Regions from separate parts of the Polaromonas sp. JS666 genome, predicted to be linked through region 1. Evidence: riboswitches for the same ligand, from Rfam matches in the RefSeq annotation. Region 1 holds a riboswitch; the other holds the start of a gene.

Evidence for each region. A riboswitch is a leader RNA that binds a small molecule or an ion and turns the genes downstream of it on or off. The one in region 1 is predicted to bind S-adenosylhomocysteine.
Region 2: it holds a riboswitch for S-adenosylhomocysteine, as region 1 does, so the genes downstream of both, metH (methionine synthase) here and ahcY (adenosylhomocysteinase) in region 1, are expected to answer to the same signal.

What each region holds. Positions count from the first base shown of each region.
Region 1 covers NC_007948.1:4,336,822-4,341,185, forward strand. The annotation lists gene BPRO_RS20635 (TlyA family RNA methyltransferase) at 1-404, opposite strand, end outside; gene ahcY (adenosylhomocysteinase) at 611-2,050, opposite strand; S-adenosyl-L-homocysteine riboswitch at 2,150-2,222, opposite strand; gene BPRO_RS20645 (HAD-IIB family hydrolase) at 2,439-3,254, shown strand; gene BPRO_RS20650 (MFS transporter) at 3,383-4,364, opposite strand, start outside.
Region 2 covers NC_007948.1:185,948-190,311, forward strand. The annotation lists gene BPRO_RS00860 (rhodanese-like domain-containing protein) at 72-464, opposite strand; gene BPRO_RS00865 (homocysteine S-methyltransferase family protein) at 793-1,839, shown strand; gene BPRO_RS00870 (cyclic nucleotide-binding domain-containing protein) at 1,904-2,512, opposite strand; S-adenosyl-L-homocysteine riboswitch at 2,573-2,666, shown strand; gene metH (methionine synthase) at 2,684-4,364, shown strand, end outside.

The DNA.
Region 1 (4,364 bases):
ACGCCTTCGATGCAGACAACCCGCGGGTCAGCACGCATGCTGGCGTGCAGCTGGCCATGGCCCACGTCCACGCCCACCACCTGCGCCGCACCGTGCTGCAGCAGGCAGTCGGTAAAGCCGCCGGTCGACTGGCCGATGTCCAGGCAGCGCAGGCCGGTGACATCGACACCCGTGCTTTTCAGCGCCCCTTCAAGCTTCAGGCCACCGCGCGAGATGTATTTGGCCTCGGTGTTGTCGAGCACCTGCAGCTCGGCGCCGTCCGGCACTTCATCGCCGTTTTTGGCAACCTTTTTCCACGCACCGTCTTCTTCGGCGCGCCACTGCACACCCGAGGCAATCAGGCGCTGGGCCTGGGAGCGGGTGGTGGCAAAGCCATGTTCGACGAGGAATAAGTCAGCGCGCATGTAGCTCCATGGAGTGAGCCTCTCGCCTGAAGGCATTCAGACGGAGGCTTTGTCTTGCCCAGAGGGGCCTGTCTTGCCCCCTCTCCCTTTGGGAGAGGGTTGGGGTGAAGGCCAGCGGCCTTAAAAAAGCTCGCTTGACAACTGACGCCGCCAGCCCTCACCCCTGCCCTCTCCCAGGGGGAGAGGGAGGAATACCCGCCGCTTGATCAATAGCGGTAGGTGTTGGCCTTGTACGGGCCTGCCTTCGACACACCGATATAAGCCGCCTGCTCGTCGCTCAACTCGGTCAGCATCGCGCCGACCTTCTTGAGGTGCAAACGCGCGACCTTTTCATCGAGGTGCTTGGGCAGCACATAGACCTTGCCCACTTCGTAGTCGGCCTGCTTGGTGAACAACTCGATCTGCGCAATGGTCTGGTTGGCAAAGCTGGACGACATCACGAAGCTGGGGTGGCCGGTGCCGCAGCCCAGGTTCACCAGGCGGCCCTTGGCCAGCAGGATGATGCGTTTGCCATCGGGGAAGATCACGTGATCGACTTGCGGCTTGATCTCTTCCCAGGTGCATTTTTCCAGCGAGGCGACGTCGATTTCATTGTCGAAATGGCCGATGTTGCAGACGATGGCCTGATCTTTCATCTTCGCCATGTGCTCGTAGGTGATGACGTTCTTGTTGCCGGTGGCGGACACAAAGATGTCGGCCTTGTCGGCGGCGTATTCCATGGTCACGACCTTGTAGCCTTCCATCGCGGCCTGCAGGGCGTTGATCGGATCGATCTCGGTCACCCACACCTGGGCGCTCAGGGCACGCAGGGCCTGGGCCGAGCCCTTGCCCACGTCGCCGTAACCGGCCACGCAAGCCACCTTGCCGGCCACCATCACGTCGGTGGCGCGCTTGATGGCGTCGACCAGCGACTCGCGGCAACCGTAGAGGTTGTCGAACTTGGACTTGGTGACCGAGTCGTTGACGTTGATGGCGCGCAGGGCCAGCGTGCCCTTGGCCGACATTTCATTGAGGCGCAGCACGCCGGTGGTGGTTTCTTCGGTCACGCCGATGATGTTCTTCAGGCGGCGGCTGTACCAGGTCGGATCTTGCGCCAGTTTGGCCTTGATCGAGTTGAACAGGCAGATTTCTTCTTCGCTGGTCGGCTTGGAGATCAGGCTGGCGTCTTTTTCGGCCTTGGTGCCCAGGTGCATCAGCAGCGTGGCATCGCCGCCGTCGTCCAGGATCATGTTCGGGCCTTCTTCAGGCGTGCCCTTGGCACCGCTGAATTCGAAGATCCTGTGGGTGTAGTCCCAGTAGTCGGCCAGGGTCTCGCCCTTGATGGCAAACACCGGCGTGCCCTTGGCGGCAATCGCGGCGGCGGCATGGTCCTGCGTCGAGAAAATGTTGCACGAAGCCCAGCGCACGTCGGCGCCCAGCGCCTGCAGCGTCTCGATCAGCACGCCGGTCTGGATGGTCATGTGCAGTGAGCCGGTGATGCGCGCGCCCTTCAGGGGCTGTGCCTTGGCGAATTCTTCGCGAATGGCCATCAGGCCGGGCATCTCGGTCTGGGCAATGTTCAGTTCCTTGCGGCCCCAGTCGGCGAGCGACAGGTCGGCAATGATGTGGTCGGCGGCGGCAGATACGGGTTTCAGGACAGCGCTCATACGGTTCTCCAAATTCAAACGTCAACTGGGCAAAATCGCCACGGGCATGGGGCTTTCGGGGGCGGGAGAATTCAGTCATTCACCCGGCTTGAGAGCACATGCGGGTGAGCGTGGTTGCAATGAAGTCCTGAGCCTGGTCCACGTGATGTGGGTTGCAACGCTCCTCAGGAAGCCTGAATTATACCGAAACCGCCCCGCAGGCAATGCACCAGCAGGGGCCGCGGGCGTAGCGGCCCCCGAGGGGCTGGAGCCCGCGGCTCCAAGCCTGCCTGCGCAGGCTTGGACGGGCGACAGAGGCGAAGCGTCTGGCGAGCCGCGGCCTGCAAGGCCTCGGGCGCTACACGAAGTGAGCAACCGTGGGGGCACCCCAGCATGCGAAAATTTCACGATGCAAGAACTCGACAACTGGCCCGCTGACGAGCGCCGCCGGATCTCCGGTGTTTTCACCGACATCGACGACACCCTGACCACCGAAGGGGCGATTACCCTTGATGCGCTGGAGGGCTTGGCTGAATTGAAAGCCGCCGGGTTCAAGGTGGTGGCGATCACCGGACGGCCGGTGGGCTGGAGCGAACCTTTCGCGGCAAGCTGGCCGGTCGATGCCATCGTGGCCGAAAACGGCGCGGTGGCACTGCTGCCGGAGCCCCAAAGCGCCGCGCCGCGGCCGCTCTCAAAAATCTACCAGCAGGACGCGGCCACGCGTGCAGCCAACGTCAGCCGCATGCGGGCTGTGCTGGCGCGCATAGAGCGCGAACTGCCCGGCATCCACCGCGCCACCGACTCGCCAGGCCGCGAAACCGACATCGCCATCGACCACAGCGAGTTCGCGCAGCTCAGCGAAGCGCAGATCGCCGTGGTGGTGGCGCTGATGAAAAGCGAGGGCATGCACGCCACGGTGAGCAGCATCCACATCAACGGCTGGTACGGCGGCCACAACAAGCTTGAAGGCGCGCGCTGGATTGTTCGTGAACTCTGGCAGCGCGACCTCGACGCCGAGATGGCGCGCTGGGTCTACGTGGGCGATTCGACCAACGACCAGCTGATGTTCAAGGCCTTTGCCAACAGCGTGGGCGTGGCCAACATCGCGCGCTTTGTGCCGCAGCTGGCGCACCTGCCGCGCTATGTGACGCGGGGCGAGCGCGGCGCGGGCTTTGCCGAGGTGGCGAAGATTTTGCTCACCCCTGCTGACACTCACTTCGTGTAGCGTCCCCTCCCCTTCCAGGGGACGAAGAAACATCACCCCTATCGGACGCGCACTTCGTGTCGCGCCTTTTCCCCTTCCAGGGGACGGCGCCTGCAGCCCGGCAAAGCCGGTTCCGCGGCCCCTGCTGATTAACGGAGGGCGGCAGCGCGGCGCAAAGCCGTCCAGCGCAGCCAGGCGCCCAGGGCGGCCACCGCCAACACCAGCGCCGCATACCCTTCCACCGTGACCGGCAGGCCCAGCGGCGCGATCAGCCGGCCGGCCAGCATGGCCGGCACGCTGAAAGCCAGATAGCTGGTGGCATACAGCCCGGCAAACAGCTCTGCCCGCTGATGCGGCTGCGCGAGCGGGGCAAGCGTCTGTACCTGCGCCGAGAAGGCCGAGCCGCCGCCGAAACCGGCCAGCGCCGTTCCCGCGAAGAACAGCCCCACAGAATGCGTGGCCAGCGACACGGCCACGAGGCCGGCGCCCGCGGCCAGCAGGCTCATGCCCAGCGCGCTCATGCGCACAGCCGGCAGGCTTTTGAGCAAGGTCGGTGAAGCGGCGCCCAGGCCGAAAAAGGTGGCGATCGCCAGGCCGTTGACGATGCCGTCGTGGATGCCGAAGATTTGCTGCAGCACCGAAGGCACCAGCGACAGGTACAGGCCCGCGAGCGACCATACCGCCAGCATCGTCGGCACCCCGCGCACAAATTCAGCACGCGCCTGCACCGGCACCGAAATGCGCGGCACCAGCGAGGCCAGCGCGCCGGGGCGCGGCGTGACGCTTTCCGGAAGGAACAGCGTGGCCACCGCACCCGTCACGCAGATGGCGGCCAGCACGCCGAACACCAGCGGCACCGGGTGCAGCGCGAGCTTGACCGCGATGCCCGTCAGCAAGGCGCCCACGGCCAGCCCCGCCAGCGGCGAGACGCTGCCTATCATCGCGCCCAGCCGTTTTTGCGACGCCGGGGCCGCTTCCACCACCGCCGCCGTCAGCGCGCCGCTGACCATGCCGGTCGCGATGCCCTGGACGACGCGCGCGGCGATGATGCCGCCTATGCCCTCGGCCAGCAAAAAGGTCAGCATCGCGCCGGCCTGCAGCAGCAGGGCGACAAACACCACGGGGCGCCGG
Region 2 (4,364 bases), 1.0 Mb from region 1:
TTGTTATGAAAATAATAGCTGCAAGTTCAAAAGAAACAGGGGTTGCAGCCGGATTTGATGCCGAAGGCGGGTTACATCTGCTCCCAGGGCAGGCCGTCAAAGCGCCAGCCCGAGAGCGTAGACCTGCGAAACTGCTCGTCGAGCTCTCCTTCAAAGCCATGCACCACATGCTGCACGTCGGAAAATCCGGCGGCCTCCAGCGCCTTGCCGGCGTCCAGCGTGCGCTTGCCAGAGCGGCAGATCAGCAATACCGGCTGGGTTTTGCCGGTGGCCTCGCGAACCACAGCTTCGGCAAATTTCTGCGGATCAGGCTGCAAGTCGGGGTATTCATACCACGGCACATGGACCACACCGGGCGGGCGGCCGACATACAGCGACTCGATTTCCATGCGCACATCCACGAACAGGGTGTCGGGGTGCGCCTGCAGCCAGGTCCAGGCTTCTTTGGGTTGGAGGTTTTTCATGTGCGGAGGGTCAATGCCCGCTATTGTGGCTGATGGGGCCCCCACGGTCGCTCACTGCGTGTAGCTCCCTGCCCCCCGAGGGGGCCGCTGCACCTGCGGCCCGGCGAAGCCGGTTCCGCGGCCCCTGCTGGTGGAATAGAGCCCCCACGCTCCCCACTGCATGTGGTTCGCTGCCCCCCGAGGGGGCGCTGCGCCTGCGGTCTGGCGAAGCCAGTCCCGCGGCCCCGGCTGGTGCAGAGCTCTTGCGAAGGGTAGGGCGGCTCTGGCGAAAAACAGGGACGCTATTCAGGAGCCTGCTGAAAAAACCGCCGCACCTTAAAATCGGCGCATGAAGCCCCTAAATTACACCCGCGGACAGCAACTGCCAGCCATCCTGGAACAACGCATCGCCATCCTTGACGGCGCGATGGGCACGATGATCCAGCGCTTCAAGTTGAACGAAGCCCAGTACCGCGGCGAGCGCTTCAAGGACTTCCACAAGGACGTCAAGGGCAACAACGAACTGCTCAGCCTGACCCGTCCCGACGTGATCCGCGACATCCATGAAGGCTACCTCGCCGCCGGCGCCGACATGATAGAGACCAACACCTTTGGTGCCACCACGGTCGCCCAGGCCGACTACGACATGGCGGATCTGGCCGTGGAGATGAACTACGAGTCGGCCCGCATCGCGCGTGCCGCCTGCGACAAGTTTTCCACGCCCGACAAGCCGCGCTTCGTGGTGGGCGCCCTGGGCCCGACGCCCAAAACCGCCAGCATCAGCCCCGATGTGAACGACCCGGGCGCGCGCAACACCAGCTTTGAGGAGCTGCGCAAGGCTTATTACGAGCAGACGGAAGCGCTGGTCAAGGGCGGCAGCGATGTGCTGCTGGTCGAAACCATTTTCGACACACTCAACGCCAAGGCGGCCCTGTTTGCGATCGACGAGTACTTCGACAACTCCGGTGAGTGCCTGCCCCTCATCATCAGCGGCACCGTCACGGACGCGTCGGGCCGCATCCTGAGCGGCCAGACCGTGACCGCCTTCTGGCACAGCGTGCGCCATGCCCGGCCGCTGGCGATTGGTCTCAATTGCGCGCTGGGCGCCACGCTGATGCGCCCCTACATCCAGGAACTGGCCCGTGTGGCCGGCGACACCTTTATCAGCTGCTACCCGAATGCCGGACTGCCCAACCCCATGAGCGACACCGGCTTCGATGAAACGCCCGACGTGACCTCGCGCCTGCTGCGCGAATTTGCCGACGAAGGGCTGGTCAACATCGTGGGCGGCTGCTGCGGCACCACGCCAGAGCATATCCAGGCCATTGCGCATGCGGTGGCGCCCCTGCCGTCCCGGGCTGTCGCTTCCCGCTTCTTCTACCGTGAGGCGGCTTAGGCCGGGTTAGATCGCGGGTCAGGCCGGGTTGGCGGGCACCGCGCTTTTTTATTCGCGTGAGGCGTCAGTCCGGCAGCAGGTGATCGATTTCCTGCTGCATGGCCTGCGTGAGCTGGCTGTATTTCTTGAGTTTTTCGGTGGCATCGCGCAGCCGCTCGGCAATCCGCAGCGAGACGGCGAACATCAGCTTGGCCGCCGTCCGGGGATCATCCACGCTGAGAGTTCCGAGTGCGGCGCGTGACAACACCGCGCACCGCACGTCGGTGCTGGCCGTGCAGGAGGCCAGCCGGGCCCGGCCATCGACCAGCCCCATTTCGCCGACCAGGCTGCCCGGTCCCAGCACCGACACGGTGACGGGTGTGCGGCGACTGACCAGGATGCTTTCCACGGTGACCTCGCCTTCGACCACCAGCAGCATGTAGCCGGTATCGCTTTTGTCCCCTTCGGTGATGAAGGTGGTGCCCGCGGCAATTTTTTGCGGAATCATGTAGCTCACCACGGTGAGCGCCTCTTCGGGCGTGAGCTGCATCAGGGCCGTGGGCGCAATCAGCAGCCTGGCCGCCAGTTCGGCCGTGCTGGAGCCTTCAATCGCACGCCTGCGCTCTTCCGGCCGCATCAGCTCAGGGGGACCGGGCGCCAACTTTTTCTTGTCGCCAAACAGGTATTCGAACATGGATTTTCCGGATTTGTTGCAAAGCATGGCGCCGGCCGCTGCCTGCCCTTAAAATAATGGTAACCCAAGGAGCGTTGCAGCGAAGCATTGATTCGTCAGGCTTGGGTCACCGGCGTGTTCCCCGAAGCGCCTGCAGCAACGACGCTCACCTTGAGCCCAAAAGGTGAGTGCATGTCCGAAATTCAAGATCCCATCGCTGTTCCCCCCATGAAGCTGTCCGGCCTGGAGCCGGTGGCCATCGGGGAGGGCACGCTCTTCGTCAACATCGGCGAGCGCACCAACGTCACCGGTTCCAAGGCCTTTGCCCGCATGATTTTGAACGGCGAGTACGAGCAGGCCCTGGCCGTGGCGCGCCAGCAGGTGGAGAACGGCGCGCAAATCATCGACATCAACATGGATGAGGCCATGCTGGACAGCCAAGCCGCCATGGTGCGCTTTCTGAACCTGATCGCCGGCGAACCCGACATTGCCCGCGTGCCCATCATGATCGACAGCTCCAAATGGAGCGTGATCGAGGCCGGCCTGCGCTGCATCCAGGGCAAGGGCATCGTCAACTCGATTTCCATGAAGGAGGGGGTCGAGCCCTTCAAGCACCAGGCCAAGCTGCTCAAGCGCTATGGCGCGGCTGCCGTGGTGATGGCCTTTGACGAGCAGGGCCAGGCCGACACCTACCAGCGCAAGATCGAGATCTGCGAGCGGGCCTACCGCGTGCTGGTCGACGAGGTCGGCTTTCCGCCCGAAGACATCATCTTTGACCCCAACATCTTTGCCATTGCCACCGGCATTGAAGAACACAACAACTACGCGGTCGATTTCATCAACGCCACACGCTGGATCAAGGCCAACCTGCCGGGTGCCAAGGTGTCGGGTGGTGTGTCCAACGTGAGTTTCAGCTTCCGTGGTAACGACCCGGTGCGCGAAGCGATTCACACGGTATTCCTGTACCACGCGATCCAGGCCGGCATGGACATGGGCATCGTCAACGCCGGCATGGTGGGCGTGTATGACGACCTGGAGCCGACGCTGCGCGAGCGCGTCGAAGACGTGGTGCTCAATCGCCAGCCGGTCTACAAGCCGGGTGAGCCTGAACTCACACCCAGCGAGCGCCTGATTGAAGTGGCCGAAAGCGCCAAAAGCGGTGCCAGGGACGACAGCAAGAAAAACGAGTGGCGAGCGCTGCCGGTGCGCGAGCGTCTGTCGCACGCGCTGGTGCTGGGCATGAACGAATTCATCACCGAAGACACCGAGGAAATGTGGCAGGCCATCAAGGCCGAAGGCGGCCGGCCGCTGCATGTGATCGAAGGCCCGTTGATGGACGGCATGAACGTGGTGGGCGACCTGTTTGGCCAGGGCAAGATGTTTTTGCCGCAGGTGGTCAAAAGCGCCCGCGTGATGAAGCAGGCCGTGGCGCACCTGCTGCCCTACATCGAGGCCGAAAAGCTGCTGCTCGAAGCCGCGGGCGGCGACGTCAAGACCAAGGGCAAGATCATCATTGCCACCGTCAAGGGCGATGTGCACGACATTGGCAAGAACATCGTGACCGTCGTTCTTCAGTGCAACAATTTTGAGGTGGTCAACATGGGCGTGATGGTGCCCTGCCACGAAATCCTGGCGCGCGCCAAGGTCGAAGGCGCCGACATCGTCGGCCTGTCGGGCCTGATCACGCCGAGCCTGGAAGAGATGCAGTACGTAGCAAGCGAGATGCAGAAGGACGAGCATTTCCGCATCAAGAAAATCCCGCTGCTGATTGGCGGCGCCACCACCAGCCGGGTGCACACGGCGGTGAAGATTTCCCCCCATTACGAGGGCCCGGTGGTCTATGTGCCCGATGCCTCGCGCAGCGTGAGCGTGG